Regions from separate parts of the Streptomyces sp. NPDC014623 genome, predicted to be linked through region 1. Evidence: predicted binding sites of a transcription regulator. Region 1 holds the regulator's gene; the other holds the start of a gene.

Evidence for each region. The regulator HrcA, encoded in region 1, represses chaperone genes, less so after heat shock. The targets are predictions, from matches to a motif close to TTNGCACTCNGNNNNNCNGAGTGCNAA.
Region 2: a site for HrcA is predicted at 12,840-12,866, ahead of groES (co-chaperone GroES). Genes of this name have one in related genera too.

Annotation. Positions count from the first base shown of each region.
Region 1 is NZ_JBIBZU010000021.1:89,341-105,099, reverse strand. It holds gene dnaJ (molecular chaperone DnaJ) at 1-1,082, opposite strand, end outside; gene hrcA (heat-inducible transcriptional repressor HrcA) at 1,083-2,099, opposite strand; gene ACF1FZ_RS28515 (MBL fold metallo-hydrolase) at 2,265-2,987, shown strand; gene ACF1FZ_RS28510 (DUF3097 domain-containing protein) at 3,012-3,830, shown strand; gene ACF1FZ_RS28505 (ABC transporter substrate-binding protein) at 3,951-6,836, shown strand; gene hemW (radical SAM family heme chaperone HemW) at 6,966-8,198, opposite strand; gene ACF1FZ_RS28495 (SpoIIE family protein phosphatase) at 8,210-10,180, opposite strand; gene ACF1FZ_RS28490 (AMP-dependent synthetase/ligase) at 10,353-12,242, opposite strand; gene lepA (translation elongation factor 4) at 12,595-14,469, opposite strand; gene rpsT (30S ribosomal protein S20) at 14,685-14,951, shown strand; gene holA (DNA polymerase III subunit delta) at 15,161-15,759, opposite strand, start outside.
Region 2 is NZ_JBIBZU010000001.1:360,392-376,150, reverse strand. It holds gene ACF1FZ_RS01755 (holo-ACP synthase) at 1-306, shown strand, start outside; gene ACF1FZ_RS01750 (NAD(P)H-hydrate dehydratase) at 311-1,762, shown strand; gene ACF1FZ_RS01745 (DUF488 domain-containing protein) at 1,800-2,186, shown strand; gene alr (alanine racemase) at 2,248-3,402, shown strand; gene ACF1FZ_RS01735 (alpha/beta fold hydrolase) at 3,459-4,685, shown strand; gene tsaE (tRNA (adenosine(37)-N6)-threonylcarbamoyltransferase complex ATPase subunit type 1 TsaE) at 4,705-5,238, shown strand; gene ACF1FZ_RS01725 (hypothetical protein) at 5,406-5,600, shown strand; gene ACF1FZ_RS01720 (hypothetical protein) at 5,635-6,225, opposite strand; gene tsaB (tRNA (adenosine(37)-N6)-threonylcarbamoyltransferase complex dimerization subunit type 1 TsaB) at 6,362-7,009, shown strand; gene rimI (ribosomal protein S18-alanine N-acetyltransferase) at 7,006-7,497, shown strand; gene tsaD (tRNA (adenosine(37)-N6)-threonylcarbamoyltransferase complex transferase subunit TsaD) at 7,497-8,597, shown strand; gene ACF1FZ_RS01700 (hypothetical protein) at 8,594-8,863, shown strand; gene ACF1FZ_RS01695 (VOC family protein) at 8,963-9,424, shown strand; gene ACF1FZ_RS01690 (DUF1876 domain-containing protein) at 9,503-9,775, shown strand; gene ACF1FZ_RS01685 (hypothetical protein) at 10,031-10,375, shown strand; gene ACF1FZ_RS01680 (methyltransferase domain-containing protein) at 10,477-11,700, opposite strand; gene ACF1FZ_RS01675 (polysaccharide deacetylase family protein) at 11,806-12,762, shown strand; gene groES (co-chaperone GroES) at 13,022-13,330, shown strand; gene groL (chaperonin GroEL) at 13,428-15,053, shown strand; gene ACF1FZ_RS01660 (SDR family NAD(P)-dependent oxidoreductase) at 15,140-15,759, opposite strand, start outside.

The sequences.
Region 1 (15,759 bases):
AACTGCCCCGTGGGCCGCTCCTCGCCACGCAGCTTCGCCAGCTCCCGCAGGAGGCGCTCCTGCTCGGGGTCCATCTTCGTCGGGGTCATGACCTCGACGTGCACGATGAGGTCACCGCGCCCGCCGCCGCGCAGGTGCGTGATGCCGCGCCCGTGCAGCGGGACCGACTGGCCGGACTGGGTGCCCGGCCTGATGTCGATCTCCTCCAGACCGTCGAGCGTCTCCAGCGGCACCTGGGTGCCGAGCGCCGCGGCCGTCATCGGGATGGTGACCGTGCAGTGCAGATCGTCCCCCCGACGCTGGAACACGGCGTGGGAGAGCTCGTGGATCTCCACGTACAGGTCGCCGGCGGGACCGCCGCCGGGGCCGACCTCGCCCTCGCCCGCGAGCTGGATCCGGGTGCCGTTGTCGACACCGGCGGGGATCTTCACGGTCAGGGTGCGCCGCGAGCGGATGCGGCCGTCACCGGCGCACTCGGGACACGGCGTCGGGACGACCGTGCCGAAACCCTGGCACTGCGGGCAGGGCCGGGAAGTCATGACCTGGCCGAGGAAGGACCGGGTGACCTGGGAGACCTCACCGCGGCCGCGGCACATGTCACAGGTCTGCGCGGAGGTGCCGGGAGCGGCGCCCTCGCCACTGCAGGTCGTACAGACGACCGCCGTGTCGACCTGGATGTCCTTGGTGGTGCCGAAGGCCGCCTCGTTGAGGTCGATCTCCAGCCGGATCATCGCGTCCTGGCCGCGCCGGGTCCGCGAACGGGGCCCGCGCTGCGCGGCGTTGCCGAAGAACGCGTCCATGATGTCGCTGAAGTTGCCGAAGCCGCCGGCTCCGAACCCTCCCGCGCCACCGCCACCGCCCGACTGGGACAGCGGGTCGCCGCCGAGGTCGTAGACCTGCTTCTTCTGCGGGTCCGACAGCACCTCGTAAGCGGCGTTGATCTCCTTGAACCGCTCCTGGGTCTTCGGATCCGGGTTGACATCCGGGTGCAGCTCGCGTGCGAGCCGGCGGAATGCCTTCTTGATCTCGTCCTGAGATGCGTCGCGGCGCACGCCGAGTACGGCGTAGTAGTCCGTGGCCACTTACGACTCCGCCAGGATCTGTCCGACGTAACGTGCCACTGCGCGTACCGCTCCCATCGTTCCGGGGTAGTCCATGCGGGTCGGTCCGACCACGCCGAGTTTGGCGACTGCCTCGTCGCCCGAACCGTAGCCGACCGCGACGACGGACGTGGAGTTGAGGCCCTCGTGGGCGTTCTCGTGCCCGATCCGTACGGTCATGCCTGAGTCCGTTGCCTCACCGAGCAGCTTCAGCAGCACGACCTGCTCCTCCAATGCTTCCAGCACCGGCCGGATCATCACAGGGAAGTCGTGCCCGAAGCGGGTGAGATTGGAGGTGCCGCCGATGATCAGCCGCTCCTCCGTCTCTTCGACCAGAGTCTCGAGGAGGACGGAGAGCACCGTCGACACGGTTCCCCGGTCCTCGGTCTCGAAGGACTCCGGCAGGTCCTGCACCAGCCGCGGGACGTCCGCGAAGCGTCGTCCGACGACCCGGCTGTTGAGCCGGGCCCGCAGATCGGCCAGTGACGTGTCACCGAAAGGCGCAGGACAGTCGATCATACGCTGCTCGACCCGGCCCGTGTCCGTGATCAGAACGAGCATCAACCGGGCCGGAGCCAGGGACAGCAGCTCCACGTGCCGGACCGTCGACCGGGTCAGCGAGGGGTACTGCACGACGGCGACCTGCCTGGTCAGCTGCGCGAGCAGCCGGACCGTACGGCCCACGACGTCGTCGAGGTCGACCGCGCCGTCGAGGAAATTCTGAATGGCCCGCCGCTCCGGCGACGACAGGGGCTTGACGCCCGCGAGCTTGTCGACGAAGAGACGGTAGCCCTTGTCCGTCGGGATGCGCCCCGCACTCGTGTGCGGCTGCGCGATGAAGCCCTCGTCCTCCAGCACCGCCATGTCGTTGCGGACAGTCGCCGGGGAGACCCCGAGGCTGTGCCGCTCCGTGAGCGCCTTGGAGCCGACGGGCTCCTCGGTGCCGACGTAGTCCTGGACGATGGCGCGCAGCACTTCGAGTCTGCGTTCACTGAGCACCGCGCACACCTCCAGCTGTGGTTCTCCGGCGTCTGCCTGGCACTCTGCGCGTTCGAGTGCCAGCGTTCCCCCCGGCCAGTGTACGGGGGCGGGGTGGGGCGGGGGCAAGGGCGACCGGCCACGCCCTCACAGGACTGCGCAGGTCGTTGCCGATAGCGTCGCCGCATGGACGTCTCTTGGGAAGAGTTCGGCTGGGAGCGGTTGGGCAACGGTGCGGGACGGCGGCGCCTTCCCGTCTGGGACGCGACCGCCGCGCTGGTGGCGGGAGCGGACTCCGTGCTGCTCTACGACACCGGTTCGACGCTCCGGGAGGGTGTCGGGCTGCGGACCCAGGCGGAGGCCCTGCTGGGCCGGAAGGTGACGCATATCGCACTGAGCCATCCGCACTTCGACCATGTGCTGGGCACCGCCGCGTTCTCCGGGGCGGAGGTCTACGGGGCGGTCGGCACGGCTGAGCTGCTGGGGCGGGGCGCCGGGGAGCTGCGTGCGGACGCGCTGCGGCACGGGATGAGCGAGGCGGACGCCACAGCGGCCACGGACGCCCTGGTGGCTCCGCGGCATCAGGTGAGCGGCGAGTGGACGCTCGACCTCGGCGGCGGACTCCAGGTGCTGCTGGCCGATGTGGGCCCCGGCCACAGCGGCCACGACCTCGCGGTGCTGGTGCCCGGCTCCCCCGCCGTGGTGCTCTGCGGCGATCTGGTCGAGGAGTCCGGCGAACCGCAGGCGGGCCGGGACGCGGTGCCCTCGCACTGGCCGGCCGCACTGGACCGGCTGCTGGAGCTGGGCGGCGAGGACGCGGTGTACGTGCCGGGGCACGGGGCGGTGGTGGGCGCGGCGTTCGTGCGGGCGCAGCGCGATCAACTGGCCAGGCGCTTCGGCGTGTCGTGAAAGGGCCCCGTTTATCGTCGTGCCATGCGCAGCTACCAGCCGGACCTGACCCCGCCGTGGAAGAAGTCCGCCCCCGTCCCCGAGGTCCCCGCCGAGCCCGACCTGGTCGTCGAGGAGGCCGTCACCGGATTCTGCGGGGCGGTGGTCCGGTGCGAGAAGACGGCCCAGGGGCCGACGGTCACGCTGGAGGACCGCTTCGGCAAGCACCGGGTCTTCCCTATGGAGCCGCGCGGTTTCCTGCTGGAGGGCAGGACGGTCACCCTCGTGCGCCCGTCGGCCGGCGGCCCCGCCCGCCCCTCACGCACGGCCTCCGGCTCGGTGGCGGTTCCCGGGGCGCGGGCGCGGGTGGCGCGGGCGGGCCGGATCTACGTCGAGGGGCGGCACGACGCCGAGCTCGTCGAGCGGGTCTGGGGTGACGACCTGCGCATCGAGGGCGTGGTGGTGGAATACCTGGAGGGCGTCGACGATCTCCCGTCGATCGTGCGGGAGTTCGCCCCCGGGCCGGACGCCCGGCTCGGTGTCCTGGTCGACCATCTGGTGCCCGGTTCCAAGGAGTCCCGTATCGCCGCTCAGGTGACCGACGCCCACGTGCTGGTGGTGGGGCACCCGTACATCGATGTCTGGGAGGCCGTGAAACCGTCATCCGTGGGCATTCCCGGGTGGCCGGTGGTGCCGCGCGGGCAGGACTGGAAGACGGGCGTGTGCCGTGCGCTGGGCTGGCCGGAGAACACCGGCGCGGCCTGGCAGCACATTCTTTCCAAGGTCGGCTCGTACAAGGACCTTGAACCACAACTGCTGGGCCGCGTGGAGGAGTTGATCGACTTCGTCACTCTCCCTGCCTGATGCCCGGGGCCGGTCGGGAAGGATCCGGTACCGATCCCCGTGAACACCTGCGCCGCACACGCACCATCCGTTATTGAGGGTGTGAGGGCACGTCCGGGCACAGGGGGAGGCACGGGGCGGATGACGCGCGAAGTGTGGCGGGACAGTGCGGAGAACGAGGCGGCCTCCGCCGTCTTCCACCTCATGCAGCAGCTGATCGACCGGTACCGGGTCAACCGGCCGGTGATGCCTCTGGTGGTGGCGCAGGCACAGGACGCTTCCGCCGGCCCGGAGATCGACGTCCGGGTCGAGCGGATCGTCCATCAGGTCCACCGGGCGAACCAGCTGCGCCGGGTCCCGGTGAAGCTGCTCGACGGCACCGGCGACACCCCTTACGAAGCGGCGCTCTCCATGGTCCGCACCCTCACCGAGCGGCCCTGGGAAGCCCGGGGCACCTCGCAGTACAAACCCTTCGCCTTTCCCCGCTCACGGTTGCTCGCCGCCATCGAGCAGGCCACCGCGACGGTCGTCGCGCAGCCGGAGCGGAGCTTCGACCGTGACCGCGACGAACGCATCCTGGAACAGCTGGGCAGCCTGCGCTGGCGGGCGAACCGGTCGGGGCGCAACAGCTGGGGGGACTCGCTGCGCGCCTCGGTCCGCCCGGAGACCTTTCTGGGCGCCGTCTTCATCGCCGTGCTCAGCGTGCTGCTGGGCGAGATCGGCTGGGCGCTGACCGTCCTGGTCGCGGCCGCGGCCCTGGTGGGCCTGACCGTCGTACGGCTGATGACGAGGGTGGCGCCGCCGCTGCTGTGGCTGCGCCCGGCCAGCAGGTGGCTCGCGACCACCTCGTCACTCGCCGCGTCGAGCACCGCGTATCCGTCCGACGGCTGGTCGCGCTTCTCCCCCAGCGGTTCGTGGCGGGTGATCCGGGCGCGGGCCGCCGCCGTCGCGGAGCGGGTGGCCGACGCGGGGGCGGGCGACGAGCACGCGCGCCAGTTCCACCTGGAGCTGCGGGTCCAGGCGCTGCTGGAGGACCTGCTGGACAGCTACCGGGCGCACGCCCTGGACTGGCGGCGCAGCAAGCGCACCGTCCCGCCGGTGGTGTTCCTGCCGACGGCCACCCAGGACAACGGCGGCATCCTGCTGATCAACGCCATCAACAACGTGCGCTCGCGGCGCAGCGAGGTGGACCCGCTGCTGCTCCTCGCCTCGCTGCCGGCCGACCGGATCATGCGGCACACCCCGCCGCTGCCCCCGGAACCGCCCGCGAACAGCGGCGCCAGTTCAGGCGCCCGCGCACGGTACGAGACCTGGGTCGAGGACCTGAGCGTCGGCCAGGCCCCGGCGGCGGCCGTCCGGCTCGCCTGGGTGCTGCGGCTGCCCCTCCCCACTGAGCAGCTGACCCACGAGCACGCCCATGTCCAGCTCGTCACCCACCGGGTCCGCCGGACCTGGGCCTGGTGGGTGATGTCGGGGAGGGCCGTCGCCCTGGTGCTGGTCGGCGCGCTGCTGGGGACCTTCCTGTGGAGTGAGCACTGGAAGGAGACGTACTGCCACGGGCCGCTCGTCGGCCGCAGCACCGACGCGCTCAGGCTGGCCGGTCCCGGCGGTGCCAAGGAGTGCATCGGGGTGGCGACGGCCTCCGAGGTGCGTTTCGCCGCGGGCAACTCCCTGCGGCTGAACGGAGTGGGCGAGAGCGTCACCTTCGAGCGGATCGAGCAGGCCGTACGGGAGCAGAACGCCCGTATCGGAGCGGACGAACCGCACGTCACCGTCGTCTACGCGGGTCCGCTGACCGGCACGGCCACGAACAGGGAGGACACCCGCAAGGGGCTGGAGGAGCTGACCGGCGTCTACCTCCACCAGCGGTTCGTCAACGACACGGCGAACCGTTCGGTCAAGCTCCGGGTCCTGACCGCCAACGGAGGCCAGGACATGCTGCGGCAGACGACGGCGGTGAAGAAGATCATCGAGGTGGCCCGGCGGGACTCCTCCGTCGTCGGCGTGGTGGGCCTGGGCCGCAACACCACGGACAGCGCGGCGGCGACGGGGCTCCTCCAGCGCGCCGGACTGCCTGTGGTGGACACCACGAATTCCAGCAGTGACCTGGCCCGCGAGTACCCGAACTACTTCGGCCTGGCCACGACCGACGAGGAACAGGCGGACGCCGTCGGGCTGATCGCCGGCCAGCTGGCGGACCGGCTGGACGATCCGCAGGGGGTCGTCCTGTCCAGGAAGGTGGGCAACGAGGACAAGGACCGCTACACCACCGAGCAGCGGCGGGTCGGTCTGCGGATGCTGAAGGAATCCGGCTTCGCCGTGACCGCCGACACCCAGTACTCCTTGTCCAAGGACGGCGGCTCCGCCAACCTCGACGCACCGCTGCACGCTGTCTGCGGAGCGGAACGCGTACCCGACGCCCTGTATTTCGCCGGCCGGGTCGAGGACGTCAACACGCTGATGTCCGGTCTCGGACAGACGGCCGGCTGCTCGGACAAGGCCATCACGGTCTTCACCGGCGACGACCTGACCAAAGCGCGCTTCGACGACTCGACGAAGCTCGCGGACAAGGTCACGCTCTACTACGGCGCGCTCGCGCCCATGAGCCGGGGCGGCGGCCGGGCGTTCTACGAGGACTCCCGCAAGACGCTGGAAACACTGCTCCCCCAAGGGCAGCGGCTGCCCGCGCTGCCGAAGGAGCGTCCGTACGAGGACAAGCTGTTCGCCAGCGGGCAGACCGTCATCTCCTACCAGGCGACGGCGGTCCTCTACACCGCCGCGACCCGCGGCGACACCCCCCGGAGCGCGGCGGAGACCTGGGCGACGCTGTACTCGGTGGCCCTGCACGACATGCCGACCGGGACCATCACCTTCCGGGGGACGATTCCCTACACCGACCAGAAGGTGCACGGCGTGAACGTCGTCGAGGTCACGCGTCCGGGGCCGGACGCGCGGAGCCGCATCGTGTGCGGCCGGGCCGCGGGTGACAGGACACCGCTCACCCGTGCGGACTGCCCGGTGCCGTAGGGGCTCCGCGGCGGCCCGGGGCCGAAGACCGGTCCCCCGCCGGACGCGCGGACACCGAGTGGCGGCCTGTGCCTTCGCGCGGCTGTACGGACCGCTCCGGCCGTCGGACCGTCCGGTCCGCGGCGGCCCTCAGTCCACCAGGTCCCGCACCACGGCGTCGGCCAGCAGCCGGCCCCGCAGTGTGAGGACCGCCCGGCCCTCCCCGTACGGTCCGGGCTCCAGCAGTCCGTCCGTCACCGCGCGGCCTGCCGCCGCGCGGCCTGCGGGGGCCAGGAGCGACAGCGGACAGCCCTCGACGAGCCGCAGCTCCAGCAGAATGCGCTCGACCCGCCGGTCCTCGTCGCCGAGGACCTCACGGCCGGCCCCGGGCGAGCGTCCTTCCGCCAGGGCCTGGGCATAGGCCCCGGGGTGCTTGACGTTCCACCAGCGCACTCCGCCGACGTGGCTGTGGGCGCCGGGCCCGGCACCCCACCAGTCGGCCCCGCGCCAGTACAGCTCGTTGTGCAGGCAGCGGCCCTCGGGCGTCCGGGACCAGTTCGAGACCTCGTACCAGGAGAAGCCCGCCGCCGCCATCGCCTCGTCGGCGATCAGGTAGCGGTCGGCGTGGACGTCGTCGTCCGTCATCGGAACCTCGCCGCGGCGGATGCGCCGGGCGAGCTGGGTCCCCTCCTCGACGATCAGCGCGTACGCGGACACATGGTCGGGGCCGGCGCCGATCGCCGCGTCCAGGGAGGCCCGCCAGTCGTCGTCGGACTCGCCGGGGGTTCCGTAGATCAGGTCGAGGTTGACGTGCTCGAAGCCGGCCTCGCGGGCCTCGGCGACACAGGCCTCGGGCCTGCCGGGTGTGTGGGTGCGGTCCAGGACCTTCAGGACATGCTGCCGGGCGCTCTGCATGCCGAAGGAGACACGGTTGAAGCCGCCTTCCCGCAGCGTCGCCAGATACGCCGGATCGACGGATTCCGGGTTGGCCTCCGTGGTGATCTCGGCGTCCTCGGCCAGCCCGAACTCCTCACGGATCACTGCGAGCATCCGGACGAGGTCGGCGGCGGGGAGCAGGGTCGGCGTGCCGCCGCCGACGAAGACCGTGCGGACCGGGCGGGGGTCGTCGCCGAGCACCTTGCGGGCCCGGCGGACCTCCTCGGCCAGGTGGGCGGCGTAGTTGTCCCGGGACGCCAGGGCGCCACCGGAACCGCGCAGCTCGGTCGCGGTGTAGGTGTTGAAGTCGCAGTAGCCGCAGCGGGTGGCGCAGTAGGGCACGTGCAGGTAGAAGCCGAGCGGCCGGCCGGCGGCGCCTTCCAGGGCGTGGCGGGGCAGTGCCCCGTCGTCGGGCACGGGCTCACCATCGGGCAGTACGGAAGGCATACCGTCCATTGTCACTCGCCGGCGGAGCTGCCCCGCACATCCGCGTTCCCGTCGTCCGTGTATCCGTCGACCTGGATCACGAGCATGGCCAGGTCGTCGTCGGACGGCCGCTCGGCGAAGGTGTGGACGGCCTGCTTGATCCGGTCGGCTATCCCGGCGGCCGGAAGCCCCGTACAGCCGGCCAGCACCCGTGCGAGGCCGTCGCCGTCGTCGAACATCAGCCGCCCGGAGCGCCGCTCCGTCACTCCGTCCGTGACACAGAGAAGGCTGTCGCCGGGGGCCAGGTCGAAGCTCTGGCTGCCGTACGCCACGTCCTCGACGACTCCGAGCAGCACCTGCGGTTCGGCGGCCGGGCGTACGGAGCCGTCGGGCCTCAGCAGCAGCGGGAGCGGATGGCCGGCGCTCGCCACGGTGCAGCGCACCCCGCCGCCCGGGAGCGGCACGAGGTCGCCGTACAGCAGGGAGAGGAAGCGGGACTGGGAGCCGTCCTGCGTCTGCGCGTCGCCCGGGATCTGCTGACCGCCCGCCGCCGCGACCATCAGGGCCGCGGCATCGGCCGCTTCCATGGCGTCGTCCAGGAGGAGCCGGTTGAGCCGGTCGAGGACCTCTCCGACGCGGTAGCCCTCCCGGGACAGCAGGCGCAGCCAGGGCCGGGCGAGGCCGGTGACGACGGCGGCTTCGGGGCCGCTGCCCTGGACGTCTCCGAGCACGAAGCACCAGCGGCCGCCGGGGCACGGGAAGAGGTCGTAGAAGTCGCCGCCGACCACGCCGTCACCCCCCGGCTCGTACACCAGTGCGCTGGTGACCCCGGGGATCTCGGCGACCTTGCTGGGCAGCAGACCGCGCTGCAGGATGCGGCTGATGGTGGCCTGCCGGGTGTAGGCGCGGGCGGCCCCCACAGCGAGGCCGACCCGGCGCACGAAGTCCGCGAGGAGGGCGGCGACCTCCTCGGGGATGTGGTCGGCACCCTCGCGGCCGACGAGGACGGCGCCGAGCGTGCGCCCGCCCGAGATGATCCGGTGGGCGAGCGCGGCGCCGGCGCCGTCCCCGCGCGGCGTCGTGGCGCTCACGGGCCACGGCATGGGGACGGGGCCGGTACCGACACTTCCGGGTAAGCGGAGCGGCTCCTTCTCCAGGGCGGGGCGCAGCAGCTCGGTCCGGGTCTCGTCACGGTGCCAGACACCCGCGAGCCGGGGGACGGCCGCCGGGCCGCCCCCCTCGCTCTCCAGCCATATCGCACACCAGTCGGCGAGCCGGGGCACCAGGAGCGGACCCGCCGTCGAAGCCACCAGGTCCTCGTCGAGCTGGCCCGCGAGCAGGCCGGACGCCTCGGCGAGGAAGGACAGCCCGCCACCCCCGGACCAGCCCGCGTCGTCGCGCACGGTGTGCCCGGACACGGGGACGAGGATGCCGCCGGGGCCCGGCCCCCGCCCGCCGGAGGCGTCGTCGGCAGCCTGGGGGCCGGGCAGTCCGTAGTGGTCGTCCCCGGGGAGACGGGCCCAGACGGTCTTGAGCCCGGTGCGGTAGGTGATCCCCCAGGATTCGGCGAGGGTGGCCACGAGCTGGAGTCCGCGGCCGTACTCGGCGGGGTCGGGCCGCTCGGCGCGGCTGTCGCGCACCGACCGCGCCGGATGGTGATCGGTGATCTCCAGCACCAGCGCGGCCGGCTCGGGCCCGGCGGAGTCCTCCAGCCGCAGGAGCAGCTCGACCGTCGTTCCGGCGTGCACGACCGCGTTGGTGACCAGTTCGCTGGCCACGGTCAGCGCGTCGTCGGTGAGCCGTTCGCCGAACTCACCGGTGGAGGGCAGGCCGAGCCCGGCCCAGTCGGCGAGCGCGGCCCGGACGAATCTGCGGGCCGCGGCCGAGGCCTGCGGGATTCCGGGCAGGCTCGTGCGGGCGACCGGACGGGGGTCGCCGCCCTGGCCTGCGACGACGGTGCCGGGACGCTGGGCGATGTCCCGCTGCAGGGGAATGGGACCCACGGTGCGGCTCCTGACGGTCTCGCGAAACGCCGCTGACGTATCCCGACAGAGTGGCAGACCGGACGCGCCCGTGGACGCCGAGTGACGGAAGTGGCCGGAGCCGGCAGGGGACGGGGCGGGGCCGGTGGGTGCGCGCGCACCCACCGGCCCCGCCCCGTCCCGCTCCTCGCTGTTACACCTCGCGGGAGCCCGCGTACATGTCGTCGATGAGGTGCTTGTACTCACGCTCGACGACCGGCCGCTTCAGCTTGAGGCTGGGGGTCAGCTCGCCGTGCTCGATGTCGAGGTCGCGCGGCAGCAGCCGGAACTTCTTGATGGTCTGCCAGCGCTGCAGGCCCTCGTTGAGGCGCTGCACATAGCCCTCGATGAGCTGCACCGTCTGCGGCGACGCCACCACGTCGGCGTACGGCTTGCCGCCCAGCCCGTTCTCCTGCGCCCAGCCGAGGATGGTCGGCTCGTCGAGCGCGATGAGAGCGGTACAGAAGTTACGGTCCGCGCCGTGCACCAGGATGTTGGAGACGAACGGGCACACCGCCTTGAACTGTCCCTCGACCTCCGCCGGAGCGATGTACTTGCCGCCGGACGTCTTGATCAGGTCCTTCTTGCGGTCGGTGATCCGCAGGTAGCCGTCCTCGGAGAGCTCGCCGATGTCACCGGTGTGGAACCAGCCGTCGGACTCGAGCACCTCGGCGGTCTTCTCGGGCAGCCGGTGGTAGCCCTCCATCAGGCCGGGTCCGCGCAGCAGGATCTCGCCGTCGTCCGCGATCCTCACCTCGGTGCCGGGGAGCGGCTTGCCGACGGTGCCGGTGCGGTAGGCCTCGCCCGGGTTGACGAAGGAGGCGGCACTGGACTCGGTCAGCCCGTAGCCCTCCAGGATGTGGATGCCCGCTCCGGAGAAGAAGAGGCCGATGTCGGGGGCGAGGGCGGCCGAACCGGAGACGCAGGCGCGGAGCCGGCCGCCGAAGGCCTCTCGGATCTTCGCGAAGACGAGGGTGTCGGCGACCTTGTGCTTGGCGCCGAGCGCGAAGGGCACGGAGGCCTTGCCGGTGCGCCGGAAGTTGTCCTGCGAGACGGTGGCGTACTCGCGGGCGACGCCGGCCGCCCACTGGAAGATCTTGTACTTCGCGCCGCCGCCGGCCCGTGCCTTGGCGGCGACACCGTTGTAGACCTTCTCGAAGATGCGGGGAACAGCCGCCATGTAGGTCGGCTGGACCACCGGGAGGTTTTCGATGATCTTGTCGACGCGGCCGTCGACGGCCGTGACGTGACCGACCTCGATCTGGCCGGACGTGAGCACCTTGCCGAAGACGTGCGCGAGCGGCAGCCAGAGGTACTGGACGTCGTCCGCGGTGATCAGACCGGTCGCCACGGTCGCCTTGGCCATGTACGACCAGTTGTCGTGCGGCAGCCGTACGCCCTTGGGGCGGCCGGTGGTGCCCGAGGTGTAGATGAGCGTCGCCAGCTGGTCCGGGGTGATGGCGGCGACCCGGTCGGTGACCGCGTCCGGATTCTTCACCAGGTATTCGGTGCCCCGGGCCTCGAGCCCTGCCAGAGTGAGGACCCAGTCCGCGGGGTCGCCCTCCGCGGGCTCGGCGCCGGCCGGATCGATGACGACGACGTGCGCCAGTCCGGGCAGCTCGGCCCTGCTCTCCCGGGCCTTCGCCAACTGGGCGGCGTCCTCGGCGATCAGGACACGGCTGTCGGAGTCGGCCAGGATGAAGGCGGACTCCTCGGTGTTGGTGGAAGGGTAGATGGTCGTGGTCGCCGCGCCCGCGCACATCACGCCGAGGTCGGCGAGGATCCACTCGACGCGGGTGGAGGAGGCGAGCGCGACACGCTCCTCCGGCCGGACCCCCAGGGCGATCAGGCCGGCCGCGATGGCATGGACCCGCTCGGCTGCCTGCGCCCAGGTGAGCGACTTCCATTCGTCCGGCCCCTGGCCGGAGGCGGCCGGCACCGGATAGCGGTACGCCTCCCCGTGCGGGGTGGCCGCCACGCGGTCGGTGAAGAGAGTCGCCACGGAGGGCGGTCGGCTATCGATCAGGGTCTGTGTGTCGCTCACGACGTCCTCCGGGCCTGCGGCATTGCTACGACCGGCTCATGGGTGCTGCTGCTTGTATGTCCTGCTTCTCGTTCCCGCTCGGCCTGCTTGTTTAACTGGCGAGTAACTAACGGGTGGTGATCAGAGTAGAACGCGCGGGACCGTCGCGTAAGAGGCGGCAGGCCGCCGCTTGATAACGAACCGGGCCCCCGTGCCGCGGATGTCCGCGGCACGGGGGCCCGTCGGGCTACTCCCGGGTAGGTGCCGACCGGTTCGCCCGGGAAGGTGCGGCCGGCCCGCCCGGGCGGCCCGGAAGGCCGTACCGGGCGTGCCTGGAGGCGGCGCCGGACATGCCCGGGAGGCGGGCCGGGCGCTACTTCTTACCCTTGCTCTCACCGGCTGACTCGTCGGTCGACAGGACGGAGATGAACGCGTCCTGCGGCACCTCCACGTTGCCGACCATCTTCATCCGCTTCTTTCCTTCCTTCTGCTTCTCCAGCAGCTTCCGCTTACGGGAGATGTCACCGCCGTAGCACTTGGCGAGGACGTCCTTGCGGATGGCGCGGACGGTCTCACGGGCGATGACACGGGAACCGATGGCCGCCTGGATCGGCACCTCGAAGTTCTGCCGCGGAATGAGCTTCTGCAGCTTGGCGACGAGCCGGACACCGTACGCGTACGCCGCGTCCTTGTGCGTGACCGCGGAGAAGGCGTCGACCTTGTCGCCGTGCAGCAGGATGTCGACCTTGACGAGCTGGGCGGCCTGCTCACCCGTGGGCTCGTAGTCCAGCGAGGCGTAACCCCGCGTCTTGGACTTCAGCTGGTCGAAGAAGTCGAAGACGATCTCCGCGAGCGGCAGGGTGTAGCGGATCTCCACCCGGTCCTCGGAGAGGTAGTCCATGCCGAGCAGGGTGCCGCGCCGGCTCTGGCAGAGCTCCATGATCGCGCCGATGAACTCGCTGGGCGCCAGGACCGTGGCCCTCACGACCGGTTCGTGCACCTTGTCGATCTTGCCCTCGGGGAACTCGCTCGGGTTGGTGACGATGTGCTCGCTGCCGTCCTCCATGTCCACGCGGTAGACCACGTTGGGGGCGGTGGCGATGAGCTCCAGCCCGAACTCGCGCTCGAGGCGCTCACGGATCACGTCGAGGTGCAGCAGACCGAGGAAGCCCACACGGAAGCCGAAGCCGAGCGCGGCCGAGGTCTCCGGCTCGTACACCAGGGCGGCGTCGTTGAGCTGGAGCTTGTCCAGGGCCTCGCGCAGGTCCGGGTAGTCGGAGCCGTCCAGGGGGTAGAGCCCCGAGAACACCATCGGCTTGGGGTCCTTGTAACCGCCCAGAGCCTCGGTCGCCCCCTTGTGCAGGGAGGTGATGGTGTCACCGACCTTGGACTGCCGGACGTCCTTCACACCGGTGATGATGTAGCCGACCTCGCCCACGCCGATGCCGTCGGCCGGGGTCATCTCCGGGGAGGAGACACCGATCTCCAGCAGTTCGTGGGTGGCGCCCGTGGACATCATCCGGATGCGCTCACGCTTGTTGAGCTGGCCGTCGACGACCCTGACGTAGGTGACGACTCCGCGGTAGGGGTCGTAGACCGAGTCGAAGATCATCGCGCGGGCGGCCGCGCCCGCTTCGCCGACCGGGGCCGGCACGTCCCGGACCACCCGGTCGAGCAGGGCGTCCACGCCGATACCGGTCTTCGCGGAGACCTTGAGCACATCCTCGGGCTGGCAGCCGATGAGGTTGGCCAGCTCCTCGGAGAACTTCTCGGGCTGCGCGGCGGGCAGGTCGATCTTGTTGAGCACCGGCACGATGGTGAGGTCGTTCTCCATCGCCAGGTAGAGGTTGGCCAGCGTCTGCGCCTCGATGCCCTGAGCGGCGTCGACCAGGAGGATGGTGCCCTCGCACGCCGCCAGGGAACGGGAGACCTCGTAGGTGAAGTCCACGTGGCCCGGAGTGTCGATCATGTTGAGGATGTGGGTCGGGCCCTTGCCCTCACCCTCGGTGGGCGCCCACGGCAGACGTACCGCCTGGGACTTGATGGTGATGCCGCGCTCGCGCTCGATGTCCATCCGGTCGAGGTACTGGGCGCGCATCTGCCGCTGGTCGACCACTCCCGTCAGCTGGAGCATCCGGTCGGCAAGCGTCGACTTGCCGTGGTCGATGTGCGCGATGATGCAGAAGTTGCGGATCAGCGCCGGGTCGGTACGGCTCGGCTCGGGCACGTTGGTAGGAGTCGCGGGCACGCAGGGTCCTGATTCTTGAGACGCCGGACGCCGTGTCTCGGGTCGAAGTCGGGTCGGACGGATCGATACGTAGCCTCCATGGTCCCACGCCTGCGGGGCCGCGACCGGTTTGGGCCGGTCCGGAGGTGACTGCTACCGTGGGCAGCTGTGCCTCGTGGCCCTCAGAAGCGGCGTGGCGCACATAGGAGATCCAACGAACCTGAAAAGGCTCTTTCGTGGCGAACATCAAGTCCCAGATCAAGCGGAACAAGACGAACGAGAAGGCGCGCCTGCGCAACAAGGCCGTCAAGTCCTCGCTCAAGACCTCGATCCGCAAGGCCCGTGAGGCTGCCGCTGCCGGTGACGTCGAGAAGGCCACCGTGGCCGTCCGTGACGCCTCCCGCCAGCTCGACAAGGCCGTCTCGAAGGGTGTCATCCACAAGAACGCCGCCGCCAACAAGAAGTCGGCGCTGGCGCTCAAGGTTGCCGCCCTCCAGGGCTGAACCACTGATGTGATCGCCGGAACGGACTCAGCGGGCCCTCTCTCCCGCTCCTGACCGGCACCCCGCGCCGCACACCGAACCTGCGTTCGCCACGCGGGTGCGGCGCACCGAGCGTGAACCGAAGGCCCCGGCCGACGTCCTCCCCAGGACGTCGGCCGGGGCCTTCGTACGTGGTCCGTCTACGGGGGGGGGCCGCCTGCGGGTGGGAGTCAGCGGCCGCCGGAGCGTGCTGCGCGGGCGATGGCGACCACGGCCTTCTCCAGGGCGTATTCGGGGTCGTCCCCGCCTCCCTTGACGCCGGCGTCGGCCGCCGCGACCGCGGTCAGGGCCGCCGCCACCCCGTCCGGTGTCCATCCACGCATCTGCTGGCGGACCCGGTCGATCTTCCAGGGCGGCATGCCGAGCTCCCGGGCCAGGTCCGCCGGCCGGCCGCCCCGGGCCGAGGAGAGCTTGCCGACCGCCCGGACCCCCTGGGCCAGGGCACTGGTGATCAGGACGGGGGCGACGCCGGTGGACAGCGACCACCGCAGCGCCTCCAGCGCCTCCGCCGCCCGGCCCTCGACCGCACGGTCCGCGACGGTGAAGGAGGAGGCCTCCGCCCGGCCCGTGTAGTAGCGGCCCACCACCGCTTCGTCGATGGTGCCTTCGACATCGGCGGTCAGCTGCGAGACAGCGCTCGCCAGCTCCCGCAGGTCACTGCCGATGGAGTCCACCAGAGCCTGACAGGCCTCCGGAGTGGCGGAACGTCCCAGCGCCCGGAACTCCGAGCGCACGAAGGACAGCCTCTCGGCCGGCTTGGTGGTCTTGG
Region 2 (15,759 bases), on a different contig from region 1:
ACCCCCCAGTTGGCCGAACGGCTCTTTCTGGAGCGGGAGTTGCTGCTGCCCGGCGGGGAGCGGCGGGGGATCGCCTCGCTGGCGGCCAGGTTCGCCGCCAAGGAGGCCCTGGCCAAGGCGCTCGGCGCGCCGGGTGGACTGCTCTGGACCGATGCCGAGGTGTGCGTCGAGGAGAGCGGGCGGCCACGCCTCGAGGTGCGCGGCACCGTCGCCGCGAAGGCGGCCGAACTCGGCGTCCGCACCTGGCACCTGTCGCTCAGCCACGACGCGGGGGTGGCGTCGGCCGTGGTGATCGCGGAGGGTTGACGGTATGCGACATGCCTACAGCGTCGAAACCGTACGGGCCGCCGAGAAGGCACTGATGGCACGACTGCCGGAAGGGGCGCTGATGCAGCGGGCGGCCGCCGGCCTCGCGGTGGCCTGCGGTGACCTGCTCCGCCGCAACGGGCGGGTGTACGGGTCCCGGGTGCTCCTCCTCGTCGGCAGTGGTGACAACGGCGGCGACGCGCTGTACGCGGGCGCCCGGCTGGCCCGGCGCGGAGCCGGGGTACGGGCCGTGCCGACCTCGCCGGACAAGATCCACAGGGCCGGACTGGCGGCCCTGCTGGCGGCGGGCGGGCAGGTCCTCGACGGACCGGACCTCGGGGTCTTCGGCCCCGTCGACCTCGTCGTCGACGGCATCACCGGGATCGGGGGCCGCGGCGGCCTGCGCCCCGGAGCGGCCGCACTGGTGCACGCGGTCACCGGGGGCCACGCGCCCGTGCTCGCGGTGGATCTGCCGAGCGGGATCGAGGCGGACACCGGCCAGGTGCTCGGTGCGGCCGTACGGGCGGACGCGACGGTCACCTTCGGCGCGTACAAACCGGGGCTGCTCGTCGATCCGGCCGCCGAGCACGCGGGCGCACTCCGGCTCGTCGGCATCGGACTGGAAGCGGAACTGCCCGCACGGCCGGACCTGGAGGCCCTCCAGTACGCCGACGTGGCCGCCCTGCTGCCCGTGCCCGGAGCCGAGAGCGACAAGTACCGGCGCGGGGTCGTCGGGGTGGCCGCAGGCTCGGAGCGTTACCCGGGTGCCGCCGTGCTCGCGGTCGCGGGTGCGCTGCGCGGCGGCGCGGGAGCCGTGCGGTACGCCGGCCCCGGGGCCGGCGCGGTGACCGCCCGCTTCCCGGAGACGCTGGTGCACCCCGGCCGGCCCTCGGAGGCCGGGCGGGTGCAGGCCTGGGTGGTCGGGCCGGGACTCGGCGACTCCACGGCGTCCTCGGAGGCGGTGGCCGATGTGCTGGCCGCGGACGTCCCCGTGCTGGTCGACGCGGACGGGCTGCGGCTCATGGACGCCGAGGCCGTGCGGTCCCGGACCGCGGCCACCGTCCTCACCCCGCACGCCGGCGAGGCAGCGGCGCTGCTCGGGGTGCCACGCGAGGAGGTCGAGGCGGGCCGGCTCGCCGCCGTACGGGAACTGGCCGCGCGCTACCGGTCCACCGTGCTGCTCAAGGGCTCGACGACCCTGGTGGCCGGACCCGGGGGCCTGCCCGTGCGCGTCAATCCGACCGGTACGCCGTGGCTGGCCACGGCGGGCAGCGGCGACGTGCTGTCCGGGCTGACCGGTTCGCTGCTGGCCGCGGGCCTCGCGCCGCGCGACGCCGCGTCGGTGGGTGCCTATCTGCACGGGCTCGCGGCACGCCGGGCCTCGGACGGGGCGCCGGTCGCCGCGCAGGACGTCGCGGACGCCGTACCGGCGGCCTGGCGGGACGTGCGGGCCTGATCCACGCTGGAACCACGGGAACGGGAGGTGATCGGCCGTGGGCAGCGGCAGCGGCATCCGGGTACGCAGGGTGTACGACCCGCCGGAGGACGACGACGGCAGCCGTGTCCTGGTGGACCGGCTCTGGCCGCGCGGGATCTCCAGGGAGGACGCGGCGGTCGACCTGTGGGCCAAGGACGTGGCGCCTTCGAAGGAGCTCCGCACCTGGTACCACGAGGACCGCTCCGCCGGCCGGTACGACGACTTCGTGGAGCGCTACCGCACCGAGCTCGGCGACCCCGGGCACACCGAGGCCGTCGAGGAACTGCTCGCCCTGCTGCGCCGGGGCGGTCCCGTCACCCTCGTCACGGCCGTGAAGGACGTCCCGGCCGGCCACGTCCCGGTCCTCGTCGGCCACCTGGAGAAGGCCCTCGACCACCGCTGACCGCCTCACCGGGCACAGGAGGCCGAGAGCACAGACGTACGGCTCTGAGACACTGGGCGCGATGAACGAGACAGCGACCCTGAGAGCCCGTGCCGAGATCGACCTCGCCGCGTTGCGCGCCAATGTGCGCGCCCTGCGCGCGCGGGCGTCCGGGGCACAGCTCATGGCCGTGGTGAAGTCCGACGCCTACGGGCACGGGGCGGTGCCCTGCGCCCGGGCGGCGCTGGAGGCCGGGGCGGCCTGGCTGGGCACCGCCACCCCGCAGGAGGCGCTCGCCCTGCGGGAGGCCGGGATCGGCGGCCGGGTGATGTGCTGGCTGTGGACGCCGGGCGGCCCCTGGCGTCAGGCGGTCGAGGCGGACATCGACGTCTCGGTGAGCGGGATGTGGGCGCTGGACGAGGTCGTCGCGGCCGCCACGGACGCCGGTGTCCCGGCCCGGATCCAGCTCAAGGCGGACACGGGCCTGGGCCGCAACGGCTGTCAGCCCGCCGACTGGCCGGAACTCGTCTCGGCCGCCCGCGCCGCCGAGGAGGCGGGCATCCTGCGCGTCACCGGGCTCTGGTCGCACTTCGCCTGTGCCGACGAGCCCGGCCACCCGTCGATCACCGCTCAGCTGGACGTCTTCCGCGACATGGTGGCGTACGCGGAGAAGGAAGGCGTCAGGCCCGAGGTGCGGCACATCGCCAACTCCCCGGCGACGCTCACGGTGCCCGAGTCCCACTTCGACCTCGTACGCACCGGGATCGCGATGTACGGCATCTCGCCCAGCCCCGAGCTGGGCACCCCGGCCGACTTCGGGCTGCGGCCCGTCATGACGCTCGCCGCCTCCGTCGCGCTGGTCAAGCAGGTACCCCAGGGCCACGGCATCAGTTACGGGCACCACTACACGACCTCCGCCGGGACGACGCTCGCCCTGGTGCCCGTCGGGTACGCCGACGGCATCCCGCGCCACGCCTCCGGCCGGGGCCCCGTCCTGGTCGGAGGTGCGGTACGCAGGATCGCGGGCAGGGTGGCCATGGACCAGTTCGTGGTCGACCTCGGGGGCGACCCCCTCGAAGCGGGCGCGGAGGCGGTGCTGTTCGGGCCGGGGGACCGGGGCGAGCCGAGCGCGGAGGACTGGGCCGAAGCGGCCGGCACGATCGCGTACGAGATCGTCACGCGCATCGGCGTACGCGTCCCGCGCGTCCATCTCCACGAGGGCTCCGGCCGGGGCTGAGGCCTGGCACCGGCCACGACCACGGTCCGACGACAACGACGAAGGAGCACGGCACGGTGAGCGAGACCAGCGCGGAGGACGTGGTGGCGACGGCGGCCGTCGCGGCGGCCGGCTGGCGCCGGGCGGGCTTCGCCGGAGCGGCGATAGGCGTCATCGCCGCGGGCGCGGCCGCGGGCGTCGCCGTCGAACGGCTCACGGTGGGCCGGGGCATGCGCAAGAAGGCCCGCCTCGCACTGGACGCCTCCGGCCCGTACGGATCCCTGCGCGGGCTGCCCGGCCGGGCGGTGGCGGACGACGGCACCGAGCTGTACTACGAGGTCGACGAGATCGAACCGGACGGTGGTACGAGCCGTGCGGGCGAGGGTCCCGGCGCCCCCGCCCCCGCGGGCTCGGGGACGCGCCGGCGCAGGCTGTTCGGCAGCAAGGACCCCGCGCCCCTGACCGTCGTCTTCAGCCACGGCTACTGTCTCGGCCAGGACTCCTGGCACTTCCAGCGGGCCGCGCTGCGCGGCCTGGTCCGCACGGTCCACTGGGACCAGCGCAGCCACGGCCGCTCCGAGCGGGGCAGGGCGCAGGGCGAGGGCGTGCCGCTCGGTATCGACCAGCTCGGCCGTGATCTCAAGGCGGTCATCGACGCGGCGGCGCCGGAGGGCCCGCTGGTGCTGGTCGGGCACTCCATGGGCGGGATGACGATGATGGCGCTCGCCGACCGGTATCCGGAGCTGATCCGCGACCGGGTGGCCGCGGTCGCGTTCGTGGGGACGTCGAGCGGCAAGCTCGGCGAGGTGAATTTCGGTCTGCCGGTGGCGGGCGTGAACGCGGTGCGCCGCGTGCTGCCCGGGGTGCTGAAGGCGCTCGGATCGCAGGCCGAGCTGGTGGAGCGGGGGCGGCGGGCGACCGCCGACCTCTTCGCGGGGCTGATCAAACGGTATTCGTTCGGCTCGCGCGACGTGGACCCGGCGGTCGCGCGGTTCGCCGAGCGCCTGATCGAGTCGACCCCGATCGATGTGGTCGCCGAGTTCTACCCGGCGTTCACCGAGCACGACAAGAGCGGGGCCCTGCCCGCCTTCCGCGGGCTTCCGGTGCTGATCCTGGCCGGTGACAAGGATCTCGTGACGCCCAGTTCGCACAGCGAGGCCATCGCGGACGAGCTCCCGGACGCGGAGCTGGTCATCGTGCCGGACGCCGGTCATCTGGTGATGCTGGAGCACCCGGAGACGGTGACCGACCGGCTCGCGGACCTGCTGGTGCGGATCGGCGCGGTTCCGGCCGGGGCGCCCTGATCCTCTACCGTTGGTCGGCATGGAAGCAGCGCACAACCGCCCGGCGACCGGCACCGCCGCACCGGGCACCGTCACCCTGGCCGTCGCCGTGGAGTCCCCCGAAGAGATGAAGGACCTGGGCCGCCGGATCGCCGGACTGCTGGCCCCCGGTGACCTGGTGATGCTCACCGGCGAGCTCGGCGCGGGCAAGACCACCCTGACCCGCGGGCTCGGTGAAGGCCTCGGGGTGCGGGGTGCCGTCACCTCGCCGACCTTCGTGATCGCCCGGGTCCATCCGCCCCTGGGCGAGGGCCCGGCCCTGGTCCACGTCGACGCGTACCGCCTGGGCGGCGGCCTCGACGAGATGGAGGACCTGGACCTCGACGTGTCACTGCCGGAGTCGGTGGTCGTCGTGGAGTGGGGCGACGGCAAGGTCGAGGAGCTGTCGGAGGACCGGTTGAGGGTGGTGATCGACCGCGCGGTCGGTGACACGGACGACGAGCGCCGCACAGTGACCCTGGTGGGGATCGGCACGCGCTGGGCGGGGCTGGACGCGGAGCTGGCGGCGCTCTGAGGTGGGGCGGGCGGCCCGGCCGAGCGGCCTCCGCACCCGCTCCCGGGCACTTTCCGACACTGCGTCGGTAAAATGTTGCGCCAGGGGCTCCCCTCGTGGTCACATGGGTACAGAGATGGGTTAGGTGTACCTAACCAGGTCTCTCGCCGAAGCCCGAGGAGGCATCCATGCCGGCACCCGAGCGTGAAGTGCAGCCGCAGTCGTCGCAGGCGGAGCCACCGCCGGCGTCCGCGGTGTCCATGAAGGACCTGCTGGCCTCCTGCGCGGCCGCGACGGCGGTGTCGACCCCGCCCCGCGGCGATCACGCCGCCGAGGACGACGCCGAGGACGCACGGTTCGAAGCGGGCCGCGACGCGGCGTGACCCCTGGGCCCGACGGCACGGCAGGACGCGCGCGCTAAGGGACGACGACGACCTTCACGCCGACCGTCGCGAAGGTCCACAGCACATTGCCGTCGGCCCGCTTCATCCGCACCCCGCCGGTCTTCATCGTGGGGTCGGGGCTGGGCATCGAGTCGTCCTGCGCGGCGCTGAAGCCCACGGACACGTCGTCGACGTTCGCGAAGCGCACCACGTGCTCGATCGGGACGCCGTCGGACCCCTTGATACTGCCGGAGCGCGAGGTGACCTGGTACGCGCCCGGCGGCGGGCTCACCGCGCTCGGCATCACGGAGAACGTCCGGAGGGCCTTCTCCTGGTCGTCCACGATCCACACGCGGCGGTCCTCCAGCGCGTACACGACGCGGGCCCCCGCGCCGGAGCCCGCCGGGACCGCGAGCGGCTGCTCGGTCGGCGTGGGCTTCGGCGAAGGGGACGCCGACGGCCCGGCAGCCCCGGCCGAGGAGGCGTCGACCGAGTCGGGCGCGTTCGCCGACGCCTGGTAGGCGAGGAAACAGACCGCGGCCACCGCCGCGGCAGTGAGCCCGGCCACGATTCCCGAGCTGCCCCGTGCCACCGTGAGGTCCCCTTTCACATGCGTCGGCCACATGTCGTACAAGTATTTACGTCGTACACACGTATACCCCGGCGACGGTATCAGCAGCGGAAGGGCGGAACGGGACGCTGCACGGCCTGCCGTGGCCGGGCCGGCGGAGCCGTAGGCTGTTCGTGTGCTGCTGCTCGCCATGGATACCGCCACCCCCGCCGTCACCGCCGCCCTTCACGACGGGACCTCCGTCGTCGCCGAGACCGGTCAGGTCGACGCCCGGAGGCACGGGGAACTGCTGCTGCCCGCCGTCGACAGGGTCCTCGCCGAGGCCGGGGTGAAGCTCGACGCCGTGACCGACGTGGCCGTCGGGGTCGGCCCCGGCCCGTACACCGGGCTGCGCGTCGGCCTGGTCACCGCGGCGGCCTTCGGCTCCGCCCTCTCCGTGCCGGTGCACGGGCTGTGCACGCTCGACGCCCTCGCGTACGCCGCGGGGCTGGACGGCGTCGAAGGCCCCTTCGCCGTCGCGACCGACGCACGCCGCAAGGAGGTCTACTGGGCACGGTACGAGGACTCCCGCACCCGGGCCGGCGAACCCGCCGTCGACCGGCCCGCCGACATCGCGGACCGGCTCGCCGGACTGTCCGTCGTCGGTGCGGGCGCCCTGCTCTACCCCGAGGCATTCCCGGACGCCCGCGGCCCGGAGCACGTCTCCGCCGGGGCGCTCGCCTCCCTGGCCGCCGAACGCCTGGCCGCCGGCGACGCTCCGCTCCCGCCGCAGCCGCTCTACCTCCGCAGGCCCGACGCCCAGGTCCCGAAGAACTACAAGGTGGTCACCCCCAAGTGACCACCGCGACCGCTGTGCTCCGCGAGATGCGCTGGTGGGACATCGAGCCGGTGCTGGAGCTGGAACACGAGCTGTTCCCCGAGGACGCCTGGTCGGCCGGCATGTTCTGGTCCGAACTGGCCCGCGCCCGCGGGCCCCGGGCCACCCACCGCTACGTCGTCGCCGAGGACCCCGCCGACGGCCGGATCGTCGGCTACGCGGGCCTCGCCTCGGCCGGCGACCTCGCCGACGTCCAGACGATCGCGGTCAGCCGCGGCCAGTGGGGCGGCGGCCTCGGCTCCGAACTCCTGACCGACCTGCTCCGGCACGCCACGGCCCTCGAGTGCACCGCCGTGCTCCTGGAGGTCCGTGTCGACAACACCCGCGCGCAGAAGCTCTACGAACGCTTCGGCTTCGAGCCCATCGGCTTCCGCCGGGGCTACTACCAGCCGGGGAACATCGACGCACTCGTCATGCGCCTGACCGTACAAGGAACAGAGACAGACTGATGGCTGACGAACCGCTCGTACTCGGTATCGAGACCTCCTGCGACGAGACCGGCGTCGGCATCGTGCGGGGCACGACGCTCCTCGCCGACGCCGTCGCGTCCAGCGTCGACACGCACGCCCGCTTCGGCGGAGTCGTCCCGGAGATCGCCTCCCGCGCCCACCTGGAGGCGATGGTCCCCACCATCGAGCGCGCCCTGAAGGACGCCGGGATCAGCGCCCGTGACCTCGACGGCATCGCCGTCACGGCCGGCCCCGGGCTCGCGGGGGCGCTGCTCGTCGGAGTATCGGCCGCCAAGGCGTACGCGTACGCGCTGGACAAGCCGCTCTACGGGGTGAACCACCTGGCCTCGCACATCTGCGTCGACCAGCTGGAGCACGGCCCGCTGCCCGAGCCGACGATGGCGCTGCTGGTGAGCGGCGGGCACTCCTCACTGCTGCTGGCTCCGGACATCACGAACGACGTACGGCCGCTGGGCGCGACCATCGACGACGCGGCGGGCGAGGCCTTCGACAAGATCGCCCGGGTGCTGGACCTCGGCTTCCCCGGCGGACCGGTCATCGACCGGCTGGCGAGGGAGGGAGATCCGAAGGCGATCGCGTTCCCCCGCGGGCTGAGCGGCCCGCGCGACCCCGCGTACGACTTCTCGTTCTCCGGTCTCAAGACGTCCGTGGCGCGCTGGATCGAGGCGAAGCGCGCGGCCGGTGAGGACGTTCCCGTGCGGGACGTGGCGGCGTCCTTCCAGGAGGCCGTGGTGGACGTCCTCACCCGCAAGGCGGTCAGGGCCTGCAAGGACGAGGGCGTCGACCACCTGATGATCGGCGGCGGTGTCGCGGCGAACTCACGGCTGCGGGCCCTGGCCGAGGAGCGGTGTGCGAAGGCGGGCATCAGGCTGCGGGTCCCCAGGCCGGGGCTGTGCACGGACAACGGGGCCATGGTCGCCGCACTGGGCGCGGAGATGGTGGCGCGCAACCGCCCGGCGTCGGACCTGGACCTCTCGGCGGACTCCTCGCTGCCGGTCACGGAGCCCCATGTACCGGGTGCGCACGGCCATGACCACGACCATGTGCACGAGATCAGCAAGGACAACCTCTACTCATGACCGTCGCCCTGATGTGGGAGGCCCGCGCCGCCGAGGGCCGCGGCGCGGAGCTGCTGGAGTGGGCCCGGGCCCGGGCGGCGGAGCTGGCCCCGGCGCCGCTGCGCAGCGAGCTCCTGCGGGCCCCGCAGGAGCGGGTCCTGGTGCTGACGTGGTGGGACGCCGGATACGACGACGGGCTGCCCGAGCTGCCCGGGCCGGAGGCCGGGCTGATCAGCCGCCCGGTGCACCGGTGGCGGTTCGAATCCCTGGGTCCGGCGGCCGGCTGACGGGCGTACGGCCGCGCGTGTTCCGATGAGTTTCCGGCGCGGGACCGGTCCACCTTGCACAGCGAACGACGACGTTCCTCGTGTGAGAGGAGAGAAGCCATGCAGAAGATCAGGCCCTGTCTGTGGTTCGACAGCCAGGCCCAGGAAGCCGCGGAGTTCTACGTCTCGGTCTTCGGCGGTGATTCCCGCATCGGGGACATCACCTACTGGAGCGAGGGGTCCCCGCAGGCGGGCTCGGTGCTGACCGTCGACTTCGTGCTCGCCGGCCAGGAGTACCTCGGGCTCAACGGCGGCCCGCAGTTCCACTTCAGTGAGGCCGTCTCGCTGAGCGTGGACTGCGAGGACCAGGGGGAGGTCGACACCCTGTGGGCGAAGCTCACCGAGGGCGGCGAGGAGGGCGTGTGCGGGTGGCTGAAGGACAAGTACGGTCTGTCCTGGCAGATCGTCCCGCGCGCGCTGCCCGAGCTGCTCGGCGGTCCCGACCGGGTCAGGGCCGACCGCGTGATGAAGGCGATGACGGGGATGCGGAAGCTGGACGTCCAGGCCCTGCGGGACGCCTGAGGCGCCCGGTGCCGCACGCCGTGCGCGGGCGGGGGATCGGGCGCACCCTGGAAGCAGGAATCCCGGGAGGTGAGCGTCATGATGGAGACAGCCGTCGGCTGGCACATCGAGCTGGAATTCGAGGAGGACACCCACCGGACGCGCGCGGCCGCGATGGTGCGGCTGAGTGACGGGACCGAGGTGCGGTCCCACGGGTACGCCAGCCGTCACCCCTCCGACGCGGAGCAGCCGAGGGTCGGCGAGGAGATCGCGGGTGCCCGTGCGCTCAACGAACTGGCGATGAAGCTGCTCACCAAGGCACACGACGAGATCGACGAGGCGTCCGGCCGCACGTCGTACCCGCTGACCTGACCCGGGGCCGGTCCACCGCCCTCGGGCGGGGCGCGCACTCGGTGACCTCTGGTCCGTGCCCGGTCGTCCACCGCTTCCGCCGCCTCCGCCCGCGGAGACACAGATGCGGCCCGGCCGTGACGTCCTGCTGAGGAACCGGGTGATCGTCCTCACTGATCTGGTGAAGACGTCCGTCGGGCCCGGGCGGCTCGGGCTCCTCCGGACGGGGGCGGAGCCGCCGCGCTCGGATGGTGCCCGGTGGGTCCGGCGTTCCTCATGTCCGAGGACGCCCACGACGTCCTCGGTGTGACCCCGGAGGCCGGCTGCCTCGTCGTGGGTGCCGCCGTGCTGGTCCCCGCGGCCGTCCTCATGGCCGTGGACGTGGCCAGGGGCCTGGGGGGCCACCGTCTGCTCGTGCGGTGGGGTGCGCCGGGCCGCGGCCCGGAGGGGGACATGCTCCCGCACCGGCCGCGGGTGAGCCTGGCGTGGCTGCCGATGTCGTTCACGCGCTGTGCGGCGGGACTCTTCGGCTGCGCGGCCGTCCCGGCGACCGCCAGGGCGGACCGGAGACGTACGGCCTGGCGGCCTGGCCGGCGGGGCCCGGGTTCCTCGCCCGGCTGACGGGGCTGACCGTTCTCGTGAAGGCGTTCGCCCGTCGCCGCCGGGTGCTGCGGACGCCCGCCGGGGCCCCGGCGGAAACGCTGGTCGCGGCGGGCCGCTGGTCAGCTCCGTTCCACGGGCTGCCCGATCAGCATCGTCGGCGCCCCGGCCACCCGGGTCAGGAAGACCGTGGCGGCGTGCGGCCCCTGGAGTTTCATCCTCCGGCGGAGTTCCTCCGGCTCGACGGCCGAGCCGCGCTTCTTCACCGTCAGGACGCCCACTCCGCGCTCCCTCAGCAGGGCCTTCAGCTTCTTCATGTGGAAGGGCATCTGATCGGTGATCTCGTACGCGGTCGTGGCGTCGGATACGTACGGGGCGTCGCTCGTGACGTACGCGATGGTCTCGTCGATCAGTCTGCCCCCGCAGTCCTCCACGACGCGGGCCACCAGGTGGGCGCGGATGACCGCGCCGTCCGGCTCGTGCAGATACCGGCCGACGGGGCCCACCGGCGGGGCGGGGAGCGGACCGTCGGAGGTGAGGGTCGCGCGGGAGGGGAGCAGCGTGGCCCGGAAGGTGCCCGGGGAGAAGCCCTCGCCGAACCAGAGCACGGCTTCCTTGACGTCGCCGCCGTCCGAGATCCATTCGGCCTCGGCCCGCGGTTCGATTGCCTCGTGCGGGACCCCGGGGGCGATCTTCAGCGCGGCGCGCGGGGCCTTCAGCGCGGCCCCGGCAGCCCAGGAGAGCGGCGGCGAATAGGCCTCGGGGTCGAAGATCCTGCCGCGTCCGCCGCGCCGCGCGGGATCGACGAAGACCGCGTCGTACGGGGAGGTGTCGGTCTCCGTGACGTCGGCGCACCGCACCTCGACGAGGTCCTGGAGTCCGAGCGCCTCGGCATTGGCGCGGGCGACCAGGGCGGTGAGCGGATCTCGGTCCACCGCCAGGACCGAGATACCCGCCCTGGCCAGGGCGATCGCGTCGCCGCCGATGCCGCAGCACAGGTCGGCCACGCTCCGTACGCCGAGCTCCGCGAACCGTCCGGCGCGGTAGCCGGCGACCGAGGTGCGCGTCGCCTGTTCCACGCCGTCGGGAGTGAAGAACATGCGGTACGCGTCGGCGGCCCCGAACTTGGCCACCGCCCGCTGTCGCAGCCGTGCCTGACCGAGCGCCGCCGACACGAGGGGGGCGGGATGGGTGCGGCGCAGCCGGGTCGCGGTCGCCAGCTCCCGGGCCGGGTCGTGGTCCCGCAGCTCGTCCAGGAGCGCCGCGCCCTCGGGGGTGCGCAGGGCGGCGAAGGAGGCGAGCGGGCCGGTCTGACCGGTCCGCTCGGCGGGGGTGAGGGCTTCCACGGGTCCGTCGTTCACCGGTCCATTGTGAGCCAGCCGGGGGACCCGGCGGGACCGCCGGAGGTGTCGCGGGAGGCGGCCGGTGACGCGGTGGCAGGATGCGGCGCCATGCAGCTAGTACGACAAAAAGAAAAATCTGCCACGAAATACCGTGGAACGGTCCGTGTGGTCCTGGTGGCCCTGCTGGCCGGAGCCGCCGCGTCCGGGTGCGCCGGCGGTCCGGACGACGACGCCAGGCGGCCGCCCCCGGCCGCCGGACTGCCGGGGGCGGCCGCCCCTCCGGCAGCCGCCCTCCCCCCGGCGGGCCCCGCCGCCGCCGCGGCCAAGGCCGAACAGCTGAAGCGGGAGCAGGCGGCACGCGTCGCCGCCGCGAAGAAGTGGGGACTGGCGAAGGTCCCGCTCACCGCTCCGCCGCCACCCGCCGTGAGGCCCCGCATCACCACCCGCGAGGGGTTCGAGGTGGAGGGCGGGGAGTCGCTGCCGCCGGTCTTCACCACGGTGCCCACCCAGGAGCGGATCGTCTTCCTGACGATGGACGACGGGGCGGAGAAGGACCCCGAACTGCTGCGGATGATGACCGAGCTGAAGATCCCGTACAGCGCCTTCGTCAGTGACTACGTGGTGAGTGACGACTACGGCTACTTCAAGGACATGCAGGCCAGGGGCGTCACCATCAACAACCACACGCTCAACCACCGCTACCTCCCGGGGCTCTCGAAGGACGAGCAGCGGCGGGAGATCTGCGGTGAACAGGACAAGATCGAGAAGCACTTCGGGAAGCGTCCCACCCTCTTCCGGCCGCCGTACGGCAACTACAACGGCGACACCCTGCGCGTCGCCCGGGACTGCGGCATCACGGCCGTGCCCCTGTGGGCGGCCGAGGCGTTCCCCGACCACATGGAGTGGCGTGAGCAGGACCAGGACCTTCACCCCGGTGACATCATCCTCACCCACTTCCGGGGGCGCGAGGACTGGGAGGGATCCATGACCGACATGGTCCGCCGGGTCATGAAGACGGTCACGGACAAGGGGTACGCCGTGGCCAGGCTGGAGGACTACGTCTGAACGGCCCGGAACGCCGCGGCGGTCTCCCGCGTTGTCCGGGCGTACGCCGGTCCGCGACGCCACGCGAGGGTGGTGAATTGGCACTCCGCTTGACCGAGTGCTAATCGCAGTCATAGTCTCAGTGCTGGCACTCCCCGATGGAGAGTGCCAGCACAGCTGCGCGACAGGGCAGGTCCGGCACCCGCGACGACGGATCGGTCTGGTCGCCACTCCACAGACTGTTAAACCCCGTGAGATCTCCGAAGGGGGAGACCGGATCGTGTCGACCACCAGCTCCAAGGTTGCGATCAAGCCGCTCGAGGACCGCATTGTGGTCCAGCCGCTCGACGCCGAGCAGACCACGGCTTCCGGCCTGGTCATTCCGGACACCGCCAAGGAGAAGCCCCAGGAGGGCGTCGTCCTGGCCGTGGGCCCGGGCCGCTTCGAGAACGGCGAGCGCCTTCCGCTCGACGTCAAGACCGGCGATGTCGTCCTGTACAGCAAGTACGGCGGCACCGAGGTGAAGTACAGCGGCGAGGAGTACCTCGTCCTCTCGGCGCGCGACGTTCTCGCGATCGTCGAGAAGTAATTCACCCACGTTTGCTTGTGTTCTGCGCCCCTGGCCCCCTGCGAAATGACTAGCCGGGCGGCAGGGGCGCAGTTCGTTTGAGAGGACAGCTCAGCCCATGGCGAAGATTCTGAAGTTCGACGAGGACGCCCGTCGCGCCCTTGAGCGCGGCGTCAACAAGCTTGCCGACACGGTCAAGGTGACGATCGGCCCGAAGGGCCGCAACGTCGTCATCGACAAGAAGTTCGGCGCTCCCACCATCACCAACGACGGTGTCACCATCGCGCGCGAGGTCGAGCTCGACGACCCGTACGAGAACCTCGGTGCCCAGCTGGTGAAGGAGGTGGCGACCAAGACCAACGACGTAGCGGGTGACGGCACCACCACCGCCACCGTGCTCGCCCAGGCCCTCGTCCGCGAAGGCCTGCGCAACGTCGCCGCGGGCGCGTCCCCGGCCGCCCTGAAGAAGGGCATCGACGCCGCCGTCAAGGCCGTGTCCGAGGAGCTCCTCGCGACCGCCCGCCCGATCGACGACAAGGCCGACATCGCCGCCGTGGCCGCGCTCTCCGCGCAGGACCCGCAGGTCGGCGAGCTCATCGCGGACGCGATGGACAAGGTCGGCAAGGACGGTGTCATCACCGTCGAGGAGTCCAACACCTTCGGTCTGGACCTCGAGTTCACCGAGGGCATGGCCTTCGACAAGGGCTACCTCTCCCCGTACATGGTGACCGACCAGGAGCGTATGGAGGCCGTCCTCGACGACCCGTACATCCTGATCCACCAGGGCAAGATCGGCTCCATCCAGGAGCTGCTCCCGCTCCTGGAGAAGGTCATCCAGGCCGGCGCCTCCAAGCCGCTCCTGATCATCGCCGAGGACGTCGAGGGCGAGGCGCTCTCCACCCTCGTCGTCAACAAGATCCGTGGCACCTTCAACGCCGTCGCGGTGAAGGCCCCGGGCTTCGGTGACCGCCGCAAGGCCATGCTCGGCGACATCGCCACCCTCACCGGTGCGACCGTCATCGCCGAGGAGGTCGGCCTCAAGCTCGACCAGGCCGGTCTGGACGTGCTGGGCACGGCCCGCCGCGTCACCGTCTCCAAGGACGACACGACCATCGTCGACGGCGGCGGCGACTCCGCCGACGTCAAGGGCCGGGTCAACCAGATCAAGGCCGAGATCGAGAACACGGACTCCGACTGGGACCGCGAGAAGCTCCAGGAGCGCCTCGCGAAGCTGGCCGGCGGCGTGTGCGTGATCCGTGTCGGTGCTGCCACCGAGGTGGAGCTCAAGGAGAAGAAGCACCGTCTGGAGGACGCCATCTCCGCGACCCGCGCCGCGGTCGAGGAGGGCATCGTCTCCGGTGGCGGCTCGGCCATCGTCCACGCCGTCAAGGTCCTCGAGGGCAACCTCGGCAAGACCGGCGACGAGGCCACGGGTGTCGCGGTCGTGCGCCGCGCCGCCGTCGAGCCGCTCCGCTGGATCGCGGAGAACGCGGGCCTCGAGGGCTACGTCATCACCTCGAAGGTCTCCGAGCTCGACAAGGGCCAGGGCTTCAACGCCGCGACCGGCGAGTACGGCGACCTGGTGAAGGCCGGCGTCATCGACCCGGTCAAGGTCACCCGCTCCGCCCTGGAGAACGCCGCGTCCATCGCGTCGCTGCTGCTCACGACCGAGACCCTGGTCGTCGAGAAGCCGGCTGAGGAAGAGGCCGACGCCGGTCACGGCGGCCACGGCCACTCCCACTAGTACGCTCCGTACGCCGCCGAGGCCCGGTACCCCCGTCGCGGGGGCACCGGGCCTCGGTGCTGTCCGGGGGTCCGGACGCCGGCCGGCTACCGGGGGCCGTACGTCCGGCCCGCGCGGGAGGCCACTCCGCCGAGCAGGCCGCGGGGTGCCAGCTTCACCAGGCCCATCAGCGCCTTGTACCGCGGGTCCGGGATCGACACCGACCTGCCCCGGGCCAGGTCCGCCAGGGCCGCGGTCACCAGCTTGTCCGCGTCGAGCCACATCCAGTCCGGAATGTTTCCCGTGCCCATCCCGGCCCGCTGGTGGAACTCGGTCCGTACGAAGCCCGGACACAGCGCCATCAGCCGAACCCCCGTCCCCGCCAGGTCCTTCGCCGCGCCCTGGGTGAACTGCACGACCCACGCCTTCGACGCCCCGTACGTCCCGCGGGGCAGGAAGGCCGCGACGGAGGCCACGTTGACCACCCCGCCGCGCCCGCGCTCCCGCATCGGTCCCGCGGCGGCCGAGGTCAGCCGCAGCACGGCCTCGCAGTGGACCTTCAGCATCGTCAGCTCATCCGCCATCGGCACGTCCAGATAACGCCCCTTGTTGCCGAAGCCGGCGTTGTTGACCAGGAGGTCGACAGGGCTCACACGATCCGTCAGCCGTGCTGCGACCGCGTCGATCCCGGCGTCCGTGGACAGGTCGGCCGTCAGCACCTCGGCCT